Regions from separate parts of the Pseudomonas sp. NPDC087803 genome, predicted to be linked through region 1. Evidence: riboswitches for the same ligand, from Rfam matches in the RefSeq annotation. Region 1 holds a riboswitch; the other holds the start of a gene.
What was found. A riboswitch is a leader RNA that binds a small molecule or an ion and turns the genes downstream of it on or off. The one in region 1 is predicted to bind manganese.
Positions count from the first base shown of each region.

Region 2: another riboswitch for manganese. It lies ahead of ACIOUG_RS17310 (TMEM165/GDT1 family protein); the one in region 1 lies ahead of mntP (manganese efflux pump MntP).

Region 1 is NZ_JBIUVO010000001.1:560,511-570,292, forward strand. Features, by position in the region: gene ACIOUG_RS02310 (LTA synthase family protein) at 1-492, opposite strand, end outside; gene ACIOUG_RS02315 (hypothetical protein) at 515-1,126, opposite strand; gene ACIOUG_RS02320 (exo-alpha-sialidase) at 1,126-2,421, opposite strand; gene ACIOUG_RS02325 (cytochrome b/b6 domain-containing protein) at 2,472-3,017, opposite strand; gene ACIOUG_RS02330 (PepSY domain-containing protein) at 3,017-3,283, opposite strand; gene ACIOUG_RS02335 (response regulator) at 3,454-4,116, shown strand; gene ACIOUG_RS02340 (ATP-binding protein) at 4,113-5,483, shown strand; yybP-ykoY riboswitch at 5,720-5,892, shown strand; gene mntP (manganese efflux pump MntP) at 5,898-6,461, shown strand; gene ACIOUG_RS02350 (DUF72 domain-containing protein) at 6,463-7,176, opposite strand; gene ACIOUG_RS02355 (DNA methylase) at 7,176-7,607, opposite strand; gene ACIOUG_RS02360 (thiamine pyrophosphate-requiring protein) at 7,721-9,508, opposite strand; gene ACIOUG_RS02365 (DUF2798 domain-containing protein) at 9,730-9,782, opposite strand, start outside.
Region 2 is NZ_JBIUVO010000035.1:8,872-18,653, reverse strand. Features, by position in the region: gene ACIOUG_RS17330 (SOS response-associated peptidase) at 1-79, shown strand, start outside; gene ACIOUG_RS17325 (methyl-accepting chemotaxis protein) at 277-1,020, opposite strand; partial or broken gene ACIOUG_RS17320 (HAMP domain-containing protein) at 1,132-1,329, opposite strand; gene ACIOUG_RS17315 (M48 family metallopeptidase) at 2,681-3,499, shown strand; gene ACIOUG_RS17310 (TMEM165/GDT1 family protein) at 3,623-4,207, opposite strand; yybP-ykoY riboswitch at 4,297-4,419, opposite strand; gene ACIOUG_RS17305 (class I SAM-dependent methyltransferase) at 4,460-5,458, opposite strand; gene ACIOUG_RS17300 (2-hydroxyacid dehydrogenase) at 5,492-6,457, opposite strand; gene ACIOUG_RS17295 (LysE family translocator) at 6,731-7,360, shown strand; gene ACIOUG_RS17290 (AraC family transcriptional regulator) at 7,477-8,241, opposite strand; gene ACIOUG_RS17285 (MFS transporter) at 8,341-9,525, shown strand; gene ACIOUG_RS17280 (fatty acid--CoA ligase) at 9,672-9,782, shown strand, end outside.

The DNA of each region.
Region 1 (9,782 bases):
CTGCAAAAAACCGTAGAAACACACGCTCAGTGTCGCCAACCAGCCGAGGGCGATCCACAGCACCGGATAGGTTTCCCGGACCATCTGCTGCGAGATCTGCGCGTCTTGCAGATAACGCAGCACCGTGGCGTTGATTCGCACGCCGAGATAGGCGTAATGACCGAAATCGATGATGTACAGCAGACCAATCGCACCGAGCGCCAGCAGCCAGTAAACCCGTGCGAACCAGCGCAACCACGGCAACCGCATGAGGTTCCAGCGCGGCAGCCAGGCCAGCAGCGCCAGCGGCAGGATCAGCAACACGGCGAGGCGCAAGTCGAAGCGCAAACCGATACCTAGGGTTTCGCGCAGTGCCGGGTTGTCGAAGAACTCGCTGGGCGCGATCCCGGAAAACCCCAGCACGAACACCAGCCGGAGCACGGCAAACAACAAGAACGCCAAACCTGCCGCACCCACGCCGTAGCGCAGGCGTCGCGATTGCAACCAGCCCATCATTGACCTCAGTGTCATTGGTTCAAATAGAAGATGTCGCGCCCGCCGGTGCGACTCGCCACAGACGCCAGACCTCGCGCAGGCACAGCGCCGCGCCGGCGACCAGGCAGTAACCCAGCAGCAGTGGGTCGATCAGGTAATCCCAGTAGTTTTCCGAAGCCTTGAGACGCAAGGCGAACGCCAGCGTACCCAGCGCCAGCATCGACACTGCCAGTGTGTTGCGCAGCCACAACAGCGCCAATGCCAGCAGGCCGATACAGACGATCATCGGCTGCGGGTTGAAGCCCCAGCGGTACGGATCGAAATAGGTCAGGCCCATCGTCGCCGGGTACAACAGCGCGGTCAGTGCGATGAACAGCACCAGCACTTGAACCCGCGCCGACAGCGTCTGCTTCTTGACCACGCCGAGCCGGACCAGACTGGCCCAGCCGAGCAACACCAGCGTGGTGATCGCCAGATCATCGGTAACACTGCGCAGGTAAGCCGCCAGCGGCAGATCGCTGACCGGAGCAAAGCTGACCGCCGCCAACAGCGGCAACAACCATGGGCGCCAGCGTTGCGTGCATTGCAACGAGCCGAGCAAGACAAAACCGAGCAGGATGAACGTCAAATGGGCTTGCCAGAGAATCAGCATCACAGGCGCTCCGCCAGCCACGCTTCATTGAAGCTGACATGTTTGATGAAGGTGTTATTCCACGAATACACCAGGTGATAGAGACCATCGCTGCCGCGACTGAAGTACGGGTATTCGTACTCGAAATCACAGCCCTGCGGCTTGCACACCCGGTAGTCCAGATTGCTCAGAAAGCGTTGTTCCAGCGGCAAGCGCCGGGCACCGCTGGAAGCGCGAAAGCCTTCGCCGATGATCGCTTTGTAGGCTTCGGGGGCGAACGGCTGGCCGAGCGGATCGGGCGATTGATCGAGTTCGATCACGTTGCGCCAGTGGTTCAGGCTGGCATCAGTGCCATAGAGGCTGAGCTTGAAGCGCCCGTCCTGCAGATCATTCAGCGCCACCAGCAAGCCGTTGTCGTCGGTGCCGACAGCGGCCAGCGAAGAATTGGGGTTGGCCGGTTCCAGCGGGTACGGCTCGCTCCAGGTCTGCCCGGCGTCCTCGGTGCGGCTGGCCAGCACGCGGTGATGGGTGTCGCCGGCATAGCGCAACATGGCCACGGCACGTTTTCCGTCCAGCGGCACAATGGTCGGCTGCAACGAATGCTTGCCACGGCTGATACGGAATTTGTCGATCACCGCGCCGTCGGCGCTCAGGTACAGGTACTCGGCGAATTTGCCCATGAACTCGTGATACACCGGCAGGCCGATCGAGCCGTCGGCATGGAACACCGGCGCGGCGCGCACCAGCGTGCTGATGTTGAAAAACGGTGAGGTAATCAACTGCCGTGGCGCCGACCAGTTGCGCCCGAAATCATCCGAGACCATCACGTTGATCGCACTGGTGGCCCAGCCGCCCACGGATACCGAGACATAGAACATCCACAATCGTTGATCCGGCGCGAGGGCAATCACCGGGTTGCCCAGTTTGCGGATGTAGCGCTGGGTGCCGTCGCGGGTTGATTCGCGGGTGGCCAGCACCTGCTCGGCGCCCCACTCCGCGGTGTCGGCGTCATAGCGGGCGGTACGGATCTGCACGTCGGCAGCGCCTTCGCGGGAACCGGCAAACCACACCGCCATCAGGTCACCGCCCGGCAGCGCGGTCACCGACGATGAGTGCACGAAATCATTCAATTGCGAGGAGACGAAGCGACTGTTGTACAGCGGTTCCGGTGCCTGCAGCGAGGCATCGACCGGCGGCGTCGCCACGGCAAACGGTGCCAGCACATGGGCCGGATGACTGCGCCAGGCGCCCCAGAAAATCAGGCTCACGGCCAGTCCGCCAAGGACAAATTTCAAGCGATCGGGAAGCGCACGCATAGTCGACTCACGGCAAAAACAGGATGGAGGGCAATCGGCAAACATCCCTGTCAGCGCGGCGAATCGTCCGGCAAGTGGCGCCGGCGTCCGGTGAGCATCGACAACGGCAAGTTGTCGCGAACCAGAAAACTTTCGAACAGCGCGGCGGCGATGTGCAGACACACCAGCACCAGCAAGCTGTCGACGGCGGTTTCGTGCACCTGCAACGGCCAATCGGCGCCCCACAAGGCGTCGACTTCTTCCATGGCCCAGCCGCTAATTCCGGCGATAAACATCGCCAGTAACATCAACAGCATCACCAGCGCGCCAATCGGCGAATGCCCGAGACGATGCTCGGGCCGTCCGGCAATCAGCGAGCGCGCATGGGTGATCAGCCGCGTCGGCGTCGGCCAGAAATCCGCCCAACGTGCACTGCGCGGCCCGACGAATCCCCACACCAGCCGCACCAGCAGCCAGCCCATGGCGTAATAGCCGAGCCACACATGCCAGTCATCATCGGCTTCATTGAAGAAGTAATTGGCGACGAAGACGCCCGCGATGGACAGATGAAACAGCCGCACCACGGGGTCCCAAAGGCGCAGGGACGCGCTCGGCATCAGCCCTTGATCTCGGTTTTCACCGCTTTGCCGCTGACCGGGTCGTGGTAGATCTCGACCTTGCGCTTGTCCTTGTCGAAGCCGTAGATCTCGTAGCAGTTGCCGTCGGTGACCTTGAATTTGCTGATCTCGTAGCCCTGAGCCTTGAGTTGTTCCTGAAAGGCTTTCTGGTCTTGCCATTGCGAGCGTTCGGCGGTGGTGCATTGCGGGCCGGCGACGGCCAGCGGGCTGGCAACGATGAGGGACAACAGCAGAAGTTTGCGCATGGAAACACTCTCGCTCGATGAGGAAGGCCTCACTGTGCAAAAGCAACCTTAGCCGAAGCTTAGTTGGCAACGAGTCGTTACATCTTTCCCGTCGGGTCAACTGCCACAGTCGGCTGCACAGCGGCATGATGCCGCCGGTCAACCGCCGTCTTTGCACAAGAGAATCCGTTATGCGCCTATTGCTGGTCGAAGATGATCGCGCCCTCGGTCAAGGCATTCGCGTTGCCCTCGGCAGCGAAGGCTACACCCTCGACTGGTTGCAGGATGGGGTCAGCGCCCTGCACGCCCTGCGCAGTGAGAGCTTCGACTTGCTACTGCTCGACCTCGGCCTGCCCCGGCTCGACGGCCTGGCGCTGCTGCAACGCTTGCGCGGCGAGCAACAGGATTTGCCGGTGCTGATCCTCACCGCCCGCGACGGCACGGCGGAACGCATCGCCGGGCTGGATGCCGGCGCCGACGACTACCTGATCAAACCGTTCGATGTCGATGAATTGAAAGCGCGTATTCGCGCGTTGCTGCGCCGCAGTCAGGGCCGCGCGCAACCGGTGCTCGAGCATGCAGGAGTGTGCCTGGACCCGGTCACGCAACAGGTCAGCTGGCACGGCACCGACGTGGTGGTGACGCCGATGGAATATCAATTGCTGCACCAGTTGATGGCCCGCCCCGGCAAAGTCGTCACCCGCGAACGCTTGTCGCGAGCGCTGTATGGCTGGCAGGACCGGGTCGAGAGCAACACCCTCGAAGTGCTGATCCACAACCTGCGCAAAAAACTTTCGAGCGAGTTGATCCGCACCGTGCGCGGGGTCGGCTATGTGGTGGAGCTCAAGCCATGATTTCCATACGTGCGCGGATTCTGGTGCCGGTGCTGATTCTGGTATTGATCGGCGACCTGCTGATCAGTTGGCTGGTGCTGCGCGACAGTCACCATGAAATCGAAGAAGTCTACGATGCCCAACTGGCGCAAAGCGCGCGCCTGCTGCAAGGCGTACTGGCCCAGCGCACGCCCGGCGACAACGACTGGAACCGGCTCTATCAGGCCTTCGATGAAGCCATGAGCCGGGTCGGCGACGGTGAGGCTGCGCACCCTTACGAAACCCGTCTGACCTTTCAAGTGTGGCGCAGCGACGGGCAGTTGCTGGTGCGCTCGGCCGAAGCGCCGGAGCTTGCCGCGCCGCCCACCACCCTCGGCTCCCACGATCTGATGGAGAATGGCCGCGACTGGTGCGCGTTTCTGCTCAAGGATCCGCAACAGGGGCTGCTGATCTGGGTCGGCGAGCGTGACGACATCCGCCAGGATCTGATCGAACGCATCGTCGGCCACACGTTATGGCCGAGCCTGATCGGCGTACCGCTGCTGGCCGCGTTGATCTGGCTGACCATCGGCTGGGGCCTGCAACCGTTGCGCGCCATGGCGCAGAGCATTCGCGGACGTGACACCGAAACCCTGAAGCCGCTGCACCTCAGCCCCCTGCCGCATGATCTGGAGCCGATGCAGACCGCGCTCAATCGCCTGTTACAGCAGATCGACAATCTGCTGGCGCGTGAGCGGCGCTTCATTGCCGACGCCGCCCATGAGCTGCGCACGCCGCTGGCGATCCTGCGCATCCACGCGCAAAACGCGCAACTGGCGGCGACCCCGCAACAACGCGAAGAAGCCTTGGAATATCTGGTCAGTGCGGTGGATCGGGCGACGCGCATCGCCAGTCAGTTGCTGATCATGGCGCGCATCGAACCGCAGCTGGCCAATCCTCAAACCCGCAGCGTGGAATTGACCGAACTGGTGCGCGAAGAGCTCGCCGAACTGGCACCGCTGGCCATGGAAAAAGACGTTGAACTGATCCTCGACAGCGACCACCACTGCCCGGTCGACACCGACCCGGTGGCCCTCGCCATCGCCCTGCAGAACCTGGTGACCAACGCCCTGAATTTCGCCCCGCCGGGCAGCGAGGTGCGGGTTCAGGTGCAACCGCAGGCGGGCGGCGCGGTGTACATCAGCGTCGAAGACGCCGGCCCGGGTATCAACGAGGAGGAATACGCGCGGCTGTTCGAGCGTTTCTACAGCCACGGCCACGGTAACGGCGCGGGACTGGGGCTGGCGATCGTGCAGATGATCGTCAGCAAGATCGGCAGCACGTTGCAGCTGTACAACCGGCCGCAGGGCGGGTTGTGTGCGCAGTTGCGGATCAACGAGGCACCGTGACCCGGACAGCCTTTGCGTGAAAGACATTGTAATGAGGTGATTTAGCGAAGCGTTGCGCCGCCCCCGCTGGAATGCGCAGCAGTCCAGCTCGTCAAAGAGGGGCCGCTTCGCGCCCCATCGGGGATAAATCCCCTCGCCACAGTGATCTCCCAGAACCCAATGCAAATCTGGGCAGTAAGGATCCCTGAGCCAATCGATGCTTTTGACAAAATTTTCATGTTCGCCCAAATAAGATCCGCAGCCTCGTTGGGGAGTAGCCTGTTTCCGAGTCCCTCGGAAGCGTTCGTATCAACATTCTCGGCAACCTGCCGTGGTACGAACACCTTTTGGTTGGTGAGACCGACGACACATCCATGCCTAAAGTCGGGCGTGTGGTTGTGTCGTTGACTCATAGCCCGACTGGAAGTGTGCCCCGTGAATCCTGTTTCCCTCATATTCCTCGCCCTGGCCATGTCCACGGACGCGTTCGCCGCGGCCATCGGCAAAGGCTCCAGCCTGCACAAACCACGTCTGACCGAAGCGCTGCGCACCGGCCTGATCTTCGGCGTGATCGAAGCCATCACCCCGATCATCGGCTGGCTGATCGGCCAGGCCGCCACCCGCTGGGTCGCCGAATGGGACCACTGGATCGCCTTCAGCCTGCTGCTGATCCTCGGTCTGCACATGATCTACAACGGCCTGAAACACGAAGACGAGGAAGAAGAAAAACCCGGTCAGCATTCGTTCCTGATTCTCGCGGTCACCGCGTTCGCCACCAGCATTGACGCCCTCGCAGTCGGCGTCGGTCTGGCGTTTGTCGATGTGAATATCTGGGTGGCGGCAGCGGCCATCGGCGTGGCAACCATGACCATGGTGACCATCGGCGTGATGCTTGGCCGGGTGCTCGGCGCAGTGGTCGGCAAGCGTGCGGAAATCGTCGGCGGTGTGGTGTTGATGATCGTCGGCGCGACCATTCTGTACGAGCACTTGTCTGCCTGATTCAGCCCCGGATCAGCGCCGCCAGTGTCATCGCGTTGCCCAACGCGGCGCCACTGGCGGTGTTGTCGAAGATGCACCAGGTCGCGGCAGCTTCTGCTGCCGCGACTTTCATCTTCTCTGCCAGCGCTTGCAGATAACCGTCATCGTAGGCGCTGTGGTAGATACGTGGCGAACCGTGCAATCGCCAATAACGCACCCCCAACCAGCCCTGCGCTGAGTGGTCGCTACTGATCCGCGACGGATCGACCATGACCTGAGCAATCCGATACGCGCGCAGCATCGTCGCTGCCGCTGCCCAGGATTCATGCCGAGGTTCAACCACCACGTCTCCGTCGAAGCGTTGGCGCAACGCCACGAAAAACGCCTCTGCGCTTGCCGGCGCAAAGGCCAGCGAAGGCGGCAGTTGCACCAGCAAGCATCCCAGCCGATCAGCCAGTCCCTCGCATTGCTCGAGAAATTCGTCCAACGCTTGATCACAGTTTTGCAGACGCAATTGATGGGTGATCTGCTTTGGCACCTTCACCGAAAAACGAAAATCCGGCGGCACCGAATCCGCCCAGCGCGCATAAGTCTGACGCCGATGCGGACGATAGAACGAGCTGTTGATTTCCACACAGTCGAACCGCGCCGCATATCGCTGCAGATGCGTGCCCTCGGCCGGAAACTGCGGCCAATACTCACGTCCCAGACTCCAGCCTGCGCAACCGATGAACATCAAAAAAGCACCTTCGCCGCTTCACGCATGAAAATCTCTACGGTCTTCGGGCCGATTCCGTCGAACGCCATCAGGCGCAGTTCGAATTCAGTCCGATCGGCGCTGGCCTTGACGATGTTGCCGACCTTGCCGGCATATTCATCATTAAGCCGCGCCGCCAGCGCCAGCAAACGCGTGGCCGTGGTTTCGTCGTAACGCACGTAATGCGCTTCGCCTAGCATGCCGACCAGTTGTCGATGCGTGCAGTTCGCGAGCTTGCGCGGCGTGTCGCGCTGATGCCGCTCGGCAATCACTCGATAGGCCTCGGCGGCAATGTCGGCCTGAATGCGTTTGCCCATCAGAAAACTGGCGAGCAGCCATTTGAACAACCCCTCCTCGCTTACCGGATCGAGGCTGATGTGCAGGTCGTGGGCGCTGATGGTTTTGCTCATCGGTTTATCCCTCACTGCCCTCTGTAGGAGCTGCCGCAGGCTGCGATCTTTTGATCTTGTTTTTAAAAAATCAAAGTCAAAAGATCGCAGCCTGCGGCAGCTCCTACATGAAGTTATTTTTTGCCGGGGAGGACGCTGGCCAGCACCTGCTTGGCGGCTTGCACGATCACGCCCGCTTCGTCGGGGTCGCCCTTGAGCAGGGTCGTGGCGAATTTCTTCGCCTGTTCGAGCTTGATGTGCGGCGGCAATGGCGGCACGTTGGGGTCGGTTTTGAACTCGATCAGCACCGGCACTTCCGAGGCCAGCGCTTGTTCCCAGGCGGCGGCTACGTCTTCTTCGCGGTCGACGAAAATCCCTTTCAGGCCAATGGAAATGGCGAACAAGTGATACGGCACATCGGGGATGCTTTGCGACGCTTCGAACTTCGGATCGCCCTCCATCACCCGCTGCTCCCAGGTGACCTGATTCAAGTCCTCGTTGTTGAACACCGCACAGATCCATTTCGGGCTGTCCCACTGGCGCCAGTATTTGGCGACGGTGATCAGCTCGGCCATGTTGTTCATCTGCATCGCGCCATCCCCCACCAGCGCAATCACCGCCCGCTCCGGATGGGCAAACTTGGCGGCGATCGCATACGGCACGGCAGCGCCCATCGAGGCCAGCCCGCCAGATAGCGAACACTGCATGCCACGACGAATCTTCAGGTCGCGAGCGTACCAGTTGGCGCACGAACCCGAGTCGCTGGTGATGATCGCCTGATCCGGCAGGCGCGGTGACAGCTCGTACACCACCCGCTGCGGATTGATCGGATCGGCCTTGGACATGGCGCGTTTTTCCAGGGTCTTTTCCCAGGTGCTGCGCCAGCCTTCGATTTTCTTGCGCCACTTGTGCGAGGTTTTCTGTTCAAGCAACGGCAGCAGTGCCGCGAGGGTTTCGGCGGAGTCGCCGACCAGATTGACCTCCATCGGATAACGCAGGCTGAGCATGTCCGGTTGCAGGTCGATCTGCACGCCCCGCGCCTGACCTTCCTTGGGCAGAAATTCGGCATACGGGAAACCCGAACCGATCATCAGCAAGGTGTCGCATTCGTTCATCATCTTGTAGCTCGGCTCGGTGCCGAGCAGACCGATGCTGCCAGTGACCCACGGCAAATCGTCCGGCAGTGCAGCCTTGCCGAGTAACGCCTTGGCGACCCCGGCACCGAGTTTTTCCGCGATGGCAATCACTTCATCCGTCGCCTGCAACGCGCCAGCACCCACCAGAATCGCGACTTTTTCGCCACTGTTCAAAACGTCTGCGGCGCGCTGCAGATCCGCTTCATAGGGCAGCACTTTCGGCTTGGTATAACCGACGCCAGAGTGCGCGGTGCCGTGCGCCCGCGCCGGTGGCTCGTACTCGAGATCCTGCAAATCATTGGGCAGGATGATCGCCGTCACCCGCCGCTCGCCAACCGCCGTGCGCACGGCACGGTCGAGCAAATGCCGCACTTGCGACGGCGCCGACGCCTGCTGCACAAACGCCCCGGCCACATCCTTGAACATCGAAACCAGGTCCAGCTCCTGCTGGTAATGACTGCCGAGCGCCGTCCGCGCCTGCTGGCCGACAATCGCCAGCACCGGCTGGTGATCCATGCGGGCGTCATACAACCCGGTGATCAGGTGCGAAGCGCCCGGCCCCGAAGTGGCGATGCACACGCCCAACTCGCCCGTGAACTTGGCGTGGGCCGACGCCATGAACGCGGCCATTTCTTCGTGTCGGGCCTGAACGAATTCGATCTTGCCATTGGCTCGGGCGAGCGCGCCGAACACGCCATTGATGCCGTCTCCCGGATAACCAAAAATCCGCGTGACGCCCCATTGGCTAAGCCGCTCAACCAGAAAATCTCCCACTGTCGTCGTCATCTCGTTCCTCGCCTGTCACCGATGCATGAAGCCGTCCCGGCAGATCAGCCGCCGGGCGGTACAAGGGTCTGGACAGCCGGGACGCGCGCGAAGTTTCGATTGTTTTTACTCGCCGGCATTGCCGAACCGCCCCTGTAGGAGCTGCCGCAGGCTGCGATCTTTTGATCTTCAAAAACAACATCAAAAGATCGCAGCCTTCGGCAGCTCCTACACGGGGACCATTAGCGATGCGGATGCACCGTCAGCGCCACCAGTTTGATCACGATCGGCCGCA
Region 2 (9,782 bases), on a different contig from region 1:
AGCATTGCGCGAGCGGGTGTTGGCGAATCTGATCAATGATCCGAAGCTCAATGGGCCGGAGTGTCTGACCCCGGGTTAAGTCAAAAGCCCCTCACCCTAACCCTCTCCCTGAGGGAGAGGGGACTGATTGGGGGATATTGACGAAATATACCGACTTGAACGCTCAGCTTTGAATCCATAATCGACTGGTTATTTCAGGTCGATGTATGACGGAAGACAACTCGGTCAGTCCCCTCTCCCTCTGGGAGAGGGTTAGGGTGAGGGGCTTTTCGCTTTTCAGACCTTGAACTGGTTGATCAAGCGCCGCTGCTGCTCCGCCAATTTAGTCAGGCCGGCACTCGCCGAACTCGACTCATCCGCACCACCCGCCACTTCATTCGCCACCTGACCGATATTGATCACGTTGCGGTTGATGTCATCCGCCACTGCGCTTTGCTCTTCCGCCGCACTGGCAATCTGCGTGTTCATGTCATTGATCACCGACACCGCCTGAGTAATCGTCTCCAGCGCCTCGGCCGCTTTCGCCGCGTGCTGCACGCTTTCGTCGGTGCGGTGCTGACTGTCTTCCATGACCCGTACCACATCGCGAGTGCCCTGTTGCAGTTGCTGGATCATGCTCTGGATTTCTTCGGTGGCCTTCTGGGTTTTCTGCGCCAGATTGCGCACCTCGTCCGCCACCACGGCAAAGCCGCGACCCTGCTCGCCGGCCCGCGCCGCTTCGATCGCTGCGTTCAGCGCCAGCAGGTTGGTCTGCTCGGCGATCCCGCGAATCGCGGTGAGGATCGCATTGATGTTTTCGCTGTCCTTGGCCAGCGTCTGCACCACGTTCACCGCTTTGCCGATTTCAAGCGCCAGCACACCAATCGAGTTCGAGGTGTCACGGACAATCTGCATGCCCTGGCCGGCGGCCTGATCCGCATGGCTGGCGGCTTGCGCAGCCTGAGTGGCATTGCGCGCCACGTCCTGAGCGGTGGCGGTCATTTCCTGCACTGCGGTGGCGACCTGATCAATCTCGGCCATTTGTTTCTGAATGCCGATGTTGGTGCGAATGGCGATGTCGGCAGTGTGCTCGGAGGAATCGCTGACGCTCTGCACCGACGTCACCACCTGCGTGATCATCGCCTGCAACTTGGCGAGGAACGTGTTGAAGCCCTTGGCAATCGAACCCAGCTCATCGCTGCGATCACTGCTCAAGCGGCGGGTCAGATCGCCTTCACCTTTGGCGATGTCATCGAGCATGGCGACCATCTGCTTCAGGGGGCGGGCGATGCCGTGACCCACCAGCCAGATCACCAGCAGACCGATGGCGGCGATAATCAGGCCGACCATGGCCATGCCGAAGGTGTCGGACTTGCGCTGCGCATCGAGGTCGGCCTGGAGTTTCTGCAGATCGGCCATCACCGCGTTCAACGGCAGTTGCAGCATCAAGGTCCAGCGCGCGTCGGTCTGGCCGATGCCGAACGGCAGGTACAGCTCGATGCGGCCCTTGTCCTTATTGACGGAGTAGGTGACTTCGCCGCGCTTCAGATTGGCCATGTTGGCAATCTGCTCGGCGTCGAGAATGTCGCTGACTTTCTCGCCGAATTTGCTCGGGTCTTGAGTGTAAGCGACGATCCGGCCGTTGCCGCCGATCAGAGCCATTTGCCCGGCGCCGCTGTACAGTTTCTGGTTGGCACCCAGAAGCATGTCCTGGATGAAGTTCACCGACAGGTCGGCGCCGACGATGCCCTGGAACGCGCCGTTGAGCATGATCGGTTCAATAAAGGAGGCGAGCATGACGATCTTGTCGCCGACCTTGTATGGCGCCGGATCGATCACGCAGGATTTCTTGCTCTCTTTCGAGCACAGGTAGTACTCGCTGGCGCGTACGCCGGTGGACAGGACTTTCTGGTCGTCGACGTCGGCCAGTTTGTCCAGGCCCAGGGTGCCGTCGTCATTGCGGAACCACCAGGGCAGGAAGCGCCCGTTGGCCGCGTCGATACCGACCACGCGGGTGCCGATGTAGGCCGCGTCATTGTGGTCCAGTGCGTTTTTTTCCCAGCCGATGTAGGTGCCGAGAATCTTCGGGTTCTTCTCGACGTTCTCCTTGATCAGGCTGATCAACTGCTCGCGGCTGACGCTCAGTCGCGGCTGGCCGTCGGCGCCCGGCGTGCCGAGCAGCGCGTTGACTCGCACCAGGCCGCCGGCAATCAGCAGTGGCGCTTCGAGTTCGCGCTGGATCTGGCTGACCTGGGTCTGCGCCAGCGAAGTCAGGCGTTGTTCGATGACTTGTTCGAACTGCGCCTGAGTGCGCTGTTGCACCATGTCTTGGGTGCGGGCACCGGAAAACAGCGCGTACAGCACCAGCGCGGCGACCACGCTGAGGACGATGGCGCCGGCCAGGGCGGCGACGGAAAACTGGATCGACTTGAACTTCATGGGAGCTCCGCACGCAAGAGGACGTCTGCGCTGTTGTATCGGCAGCAGGCATTGCGCCATGAGTGGCGGGCGGCACATTGGGCGGGCGATGTCGCAAATGGATCAGTGTGCGACGCAGTGGCAGCGGGTCTGCCGGTGCTGTGAATTTTTTACGACAGCAGTGGTGGGAAACTTCCGAAAGACGCTGCAACACGTCTGTTGTATCTGGCGCCGATACAATTCACCCCCTACGATACGCGGCAGGTTTTCAGGGAGCTTTTGAATGAACAAGACATTGGTTGTAAGTGCACTGAGCGCAGCGCTGTTGCTGGCCGGTTGTCAGTCGGTCAACACCACCAGCGGCGGAGCCGTAGGTGTGGAGCGCAAGCAGTACATGTTCAGCATGCTGTCCTCGCAAGAGGTCGACCAGATGTATGCGCAGTCCTATCAGAAGACCGTCGGCGAGGCGTCGAGCAAAGGCGTGCTGGACAAGACCAGTCCGGAGGCCAAGCGGGTTCAGGCGATTGCCAATCGGCTGATCGCCCAGGCGCCGAACTTCCGTCCGGACGCCGCGCAGTGGCAATGGGAAGTCAATCTGATCAAGAGCGATGAACTCAACGCCAACTGCGGCCCTGGCGGCAAGATCATTTTCTACACCGGGCTGATCGACAGCCTGAAGCTGACCGACGATGAAATCGCCGCGGTCATGGGCCATGAAATCGCCCACGCCCTGCGCGAGCACGGTCGTGAAGCGATGTCCAAAGCCTATGGCGTCGAAATGGCCAAGCAGGGCGCCGGCGCGTTGTTCGGTCTGGGTCAGGACAGCCTGGCGTTGGCCGACACCGTGGCCAACTACGGCATGACCTTGCCCAACAGCCGCGCCAACGAAAACGAAGCCGACCTGATCGGACTCGAACTGGCCGCCCGCGCCGGCTACAACCCGAACGCGGCGATCACCCTGTGGGACAAGATGAGCAAGGCCTCGGAAGGCGCACCGCCGGAATTCATGAGCACCCACCCGGCCTCATCGAGCCGGATCGCCTCGCTGCAGGCAGCGATTCCGAAAGTCATGCCGCTGTACGAGAAAGCCCCGAAATCCTGATGGTTTTGCCGCGAGGCTGATGGCCCCTTCGCGAGCAGGCTCGCTCCCACCTTTGGAATGCATTCCACTGTGGGAGCGAGCCTGCTCGCGAAGAACGATAACTCGGTCTACCGACTTACGGGATTAAATCCAGCCACTGCTCTGCATCGCCTTGTACACCGCAACGATCGCCAGAATGAAGAACGCCGAAGCGGCCAGGCGACGGATCAAGGTCAGCGGCAATTTCTCCGCAGCAAAGTTACCCGCCAATACCACCGGCACGTTGGCAATCAGCATGCCCGCCGTGGTGCCGATGATCACCAGCCACAGCTCCGGATATTGCGCCGCCAGCATCACGGTGGCGATCTGCGTCTTGTCACCGATTTCCGCCAGGAAGAACGCGATCAGCGTGGTCAGGAAGGGGCCGAACTTGCGTGCGGTGCTGGCTTCATCGTCGTCCATCTTGTCCGGGACCAGCGTCCACAGCGCAGTGGCGGTGAAGCTCGCGGCGAGAATCCAGTGCAGAACAGAATCGGAGAAGAAGCTGCCGAACCAGGCGCCTACCGCACCGGCTGCCGCGTGGTTGGCCAGGGTCGCGGCGACGATACCGGCAATGATTGGCCAGGGTTTGCGAAAGCGGGCGGCGAGAATCAGCGCGAGCAGTTGCGTCTTGTCGCCGATTTCGGCCAAGGCAACGATTGCGGTGGGAACGAGTAACGAGTCCAGCATCAGGATTTTCCTAAGGGGCGGGTCGACACGGCTATGACACGTACAGCCTTCCCGCCCCGGGTAAGGTGTGCGTGTCATAGGTCTTGTCAAACCCTGCGATCCGTCTGGTGCGGACGCTTGGGTCGCATACGCCATGATCTGAGGATCAAGTATGTTGACGTATGCCGGACGAGCTTGGCGCTCGTGGGAGACTACTCCCCTAGGACGGAGCGGATTCTGCCTTCGCAAAACCGATAGAGCAAGAACAAATTTTCAGCCGCGCTTGGCTCGGTAAATCCGGAAACCATTGCCTTCAGCCTTGATCGCACACACACCCAGATGCTCTTCGATCAGTGGCTGATACTTCAGGAAGCTGTTCGCGACCAGCCGTAGTTCGCCGCCGTTTTTCAGATGTTTGGCCGCTTTTCGCAGCAAGTTCTCGGTGGCGAAATAATCGGTGTGCACCCCGACATGGAACGGCGGATTGCTCAGGATCGCGTTCAAACCCATCGGTGCAGCGTCGATACCGTCGCCGGTCAGCACTTCGGCTTCCAGACCGTTGGCCGCCAAGGTCAGGCGACTGCTGGCGGCGGCGAAGGCATCGACGTCGAGCAACGTCACCTGATTGTGCGGATAACGCCGCTTGACCGCGGCGCCCAACACCCCGGCGCCGCAACCGAAATCCAGCAGATGACCGCTCGGCAATTTGTCCAGATGCTCCAGCAGCAGGGCGCTGCCGCGGTCCAGGCGACCATGGCTGAACACGCCCGGCAGACTGATGACTTTCAACGGGCCTTCGGCCAGCGGCAGCTCATAAGTCTGCGCCAGGCTTTCCAGCGATTTGGCTTCAGGTGCATTGGCCACGGTGACTTGCCACAGTTGGCAGTGACGGGCGCTGTCGAGCTTGCGCGGCTTGCCGAACGGGTTGAGCTGCTTGGACGCACCTTCGATACCGCTGCGTTTTTCCCCGACCAGAAACACCTCGCGCCCGGGCAGACGTGCGGCCACCGCGTTGAGGATGTAATCGGTCAGGTCCTTGGACTTGGGCAAAAACACCACGGCGCTGTCGAACTCGCGCTCCGGCACGTTCACGCCGAAATGGCTGCGACCTTCGAAGCGCGCATCAAGGGCGGCTTGATCGCCGGCATGCCAGCACCAGCCGAACGCATTCGGCAAGCGCCCCAGCAGATCGTCGGCAGGCAAACCGGCCAACAACAGCGAACCCTGGAATAACTCGGCCTGACGAAGCAGTACTTCACTGCGCGGATCCATAACTGCTCCTTGGAAAAAAAGTGCCGCAGTTTATCAACTGACGACCCGCAGCGCTGTACCGCTGAAGAACGCCTGGGCGTTTTCGGTCAATTGGCCAACGATACGCTGCCGCGCTTCGCGACTGCCCCAGGCGTTGTGCGGGGTGACGATCAGCCGTGGAATATCGGCGGCGAGCAACGGATTGCCGTTGACCGGTGGTTCGACACTGAGCACATCGGTGGCCGCGCCGCCGAGGTGACCGTTGCGCAGGGCATCGGCCAAGGCTTGCTCGTCGATCAAACCACCGCGAGCGGTGTTGACCACAAACGCGCCGGGTTTCATCGACGCCAGCTCGCGGGCGCCGATGAAGTGCCGGGTGTGTTCGTTGAGCGGGCAGTGCAGGGTCAGGGCGTCGATCTGCGGCAGCAATTCGTTCAGCGGCAGTCGGTCCGGGCGCGCCGGGCGGCCGGGAATCTGCCCGAGCAACACACGCATGCCAAACGCTTCGGCCAGCCGTGCGACTGCGCCGCCGAGTTCACCGTGACCGAGCAGGCCGAGGGTTTTACCTTGCAGTTCGACAATCGGGTAGTCGAGCAGGCAGAACTGTCTGGCCTGCTGCCAGCGACCCTCGCCGACCGCTTTTTGATAATCGGCCAGGCGGGTGGCGAGGTTGAGCAGCAACATGATCGTGTGCTGCGCCACCGACGGCGTGCCGTAACCCTGACAGTTGCACACGGTGATGCCATGGGCGCGGGCCGCGTCCAGATCGACGTTGTTGGTGCCGGTGGCGGTAATCAGGATCAGTTGCAGATCGGGGTTGGCGGCCATCGCGGCAGCGTCGATGCGGATCTTGTTGGTGATCGCCACGCTGGCCCCGTGCAGGCGCTCGCTGACCTGTTCGGGCGCAGTCTGGGCGAACAGTTGCAGGTCGCTGAAGCAGGCGCGCAACGGGCTGAGGTCAAGATCGCCAAGATCCAGTGACGGGTGATCGAGGAATACGGCGCGGCGCGGGTTCGTCATCAACTGTACCTTTTGTGCTTGGAACGGAAGGCGTAATCTGCCGAGCCTACCAGATGAAACAAATCGTTACGTACAGCGCCCGCAATACCCTGTGGCGAGGGAGCTTGCTCCCGCTGGGCTGCGAAGCAGACCCAAACCCATTCACCGTACTGTGTCAGGCACACCGGTGTTTCAGGTTTTACGACTGCTGCGCAGCCGAGCGGGAGCAAGCTCCCTCGCCACAGGGTTTGAGCCAGTTGATGAATTGTTTTTACTCATTAAAGAGGAGCCCCCATGTACTGGACCGAGTTCTTGACCGTTGCACTGATCCATCTGTTGGCCGTGGCCAGCCCCGGCCCGGACTTTGCCGTGGTGGTGCGCGAGAGCGTGACCCATGGTCGGCGCGCCGGCACCTGGACCGCGCTGGGGGTGGGCACGGCGATTTTCCTGCATGTGGGTTATTCGTTGCTCGGCATCGGCCTGATCGTGTCGCAGTCGATCGTGCTGTTCAACGCCTTGAAATGGGCCGCCGCGGCGTACCTGCTGTACATCGGCTTCAAGGCCTTGCGCGCGCAGCCGGCGAAAACTGTCACTGATGACTTGCACAAGGAAGCCGGCGTGCGTACCGCTCGCGGCGCCTTCACTTCGGGCTTCGTCACCAACGGCCTGAACCCGAAAGCCACGCTGTTCTTCCTGTCGCTGTTCACCGTGGTGATCAACCCGCACACGCCGCTGGCGGTGCAGGCCGGTTACGGCGTCTATCTGGCCGTAGCGACGGCCGTCTGGTTCTGCCTGGTGGCGATGCTGTTCAGCCAGCAGCGCGTGCGCGCCGGTTTCGCCCGCATGGGCCACTGGTTCGACCGCACCATGGGCGCGGTGCTGATCGCGATCGGCGTGAAACTCGCGTTCACCGAGATGCATTGATCTCAGAACCGCGACTTAAACCTGTGGGAGCGAGCCTGCTCGCGAAGGCGTTGGGTCAATCGACATTATTGGTGGCTGAAAGACCGCTTTCGCGAGCAGGCTCGCTCCCACGGGTCCTACACAAGCTCGCTGATTTTGCTCAGATTATTTAGGTATTCACGGGGATTGTCCCCGAGCAAACGGCGAAACATCGCGCTGAACGCCCGCGCGCTGCCGTAGCCCAAGTCCCGTGCCACGCTTTGCACGCTGTCCCCGGCGAGCAGGCGCGGCAGGGCTTCCATCAGGCGCAGTTGCTGGCGCCAGGCCTTGAAACTCATCTTCAGTTGTCGCTGGAACAGCCGCGCCAGGGTGCGCGAGCTGGCGCCGACCTGCTGCGCCCAGTCGTCCAGGGTGTTGGGGTGATCGGGGGTGTGCAGCAAGGCCAGGCAGATGTTTTGCAGGCGCCGGTCAGTGGGCATCGGAATGTGCAGCGGCAGGTTTTCCAGGCCGGCCAATTCTTCCAGCATCAACTGCTGGATCAACGGATTGTCCGCATGCGGTGGACCCTGCACGGCGCGCAGGATCAACTCGCGCAACAGCGGCGTCACCGCCAGCACGCAGCACTGTTGCAGGCTGGCCGGTGACAGTTCGGGAGCGATGAACAGCGAGCGCATCTGCACATCGCCGGACATGAAAATCTCGTGTGCGACCTGCGGCGGAATCCACACCGCGCGGCTCGGCGGAATCACCCAGGCGCCAAGATCGGTGACCACACGCATGATCCCTCTGACGGCATACAGCAACTGTGCCTCGCGGTGCAGGTGCAGCGGCTGGTGAGCGCCGTCCAGATAATCCCGGGGATAGGCACTCACCGGGCCGTGTTCGAAATGGCTGATCAACATGTCGGGTTTGATGACCTGAATGGCAGATATGCGCTTTTTCGCCAACTTAGCATAGGCCGCTCATAACAATCCGCCCACAACACACACAAGCGTGCTGCCATGAATCAATCCCGAAACGTCATACGCTACGTCAACGCTGCCCATGTGATCGATCACATGTTCATGTTGATTTTTCCCGCCGCCGTGCTCGGCATGACCCAGGCCTTTGGTCTCGACTACGCCGCGCTGATCGGTCTGTCACTGGGCGGCTTCATTGCCTTCGGTGCCTGTTCGCTGCCGGCCGGCTGGCTGGGTGATCACTGGAGTCGGCGGCAGATGATGCTGGTGTTTTTCTTCGGCATCGGCGCCTCGGCAATCTTCACCGGGTTGAGCAGCAGCCCGACGATGCTGGTGATCGGGCTGACCCTGATCGGCATTTTTGCGGCGATCTACCACCCGGTGGGTACCGCGATGCTGGTGGCCTACGCGCAGAACCGTGGCCGGGAAATCGGCATCAACGGCATGTGGGGCAACCTCGGCGTGGCGTTTTCGGCGCTGATCACCGGGTTGCTGGTGGCGCAATTCGGCTGGCGCTCGGCCTTTGTGTTACCGGGTGTGGTAGCGATTGTGCTGGGTATCGGTTTTGCGCTGCAGGTGCGTGAAGAGCCGATCCCGCAGCGTCCGCACACCGTGCTGAAAGGCGCTGGCGGTCAGAAGATCTCGATGCTCATGGTGTTCGGTGTGCTGGCGCTGGCGACGGCCACCGGCGGTGTAGTGTTCAACGCCACCACCATGACCTATCCGAAGCTGTTTCAGGAGCGCTTGCATGACCTGTTCGCCTCGCCGCAAACCCTTGGCGTGGTGGTCAGCCTGGCGTATGCCTTCGGCGCGGTGGCGCAGTTGAGCATCGGGCAGGTTCTGCATCGGGTCAGTCTGAAATGGCCGTTTCTGGTGCTCACGCTGTTTCAGGCACCGCTGTTATACGGCATGGCCCATGTCGATGGCTGGGCGGTGATCGTGCTTGGAGCGGCGTTCATGTTCGTGGTGTTCGGCCAGGTGACGGTGAACGACTCGATGGTCGCCAATTTCGTTGCACCGCAGTGGCAATCCCGGGTGTTTGCCCTGCGTTACTGCCTGTCGTTCGGCGCCAGTGCAACGGCGATTCCGCTGATTTCCTACGTCGAGCCGCGCCATGGTTTCGTCGGGCTTTACCTGATTCTGGCGGGTTTTGGCGCGTTGACCTTCCTCGCTGCCGTAGCTTTCCCACGCACACCTTCCGAAGCGGCTGTAGGACAAGCCGCCTGAGTAGGGCTGAATACCGGCAAATGCTGGCTCAAAGCTAGCATTTGTACGGCTGTGCAAATCATTCCTTCGGCTGATTTGACTGGGGTATAACGGCTCTAGAGTAATGCTCTCTACGCCAACACCGTGCAGCCAGAAAAGGGATTCATATGTTGCAGACTCGCGTCATTCCCCCGGCCGATGGGGCCTACCAGTATCCATTGCTGATCAAACGGCTGCTGATGTCCGGCGCCCGTTACGAGAAAACCCGCGAGATCATC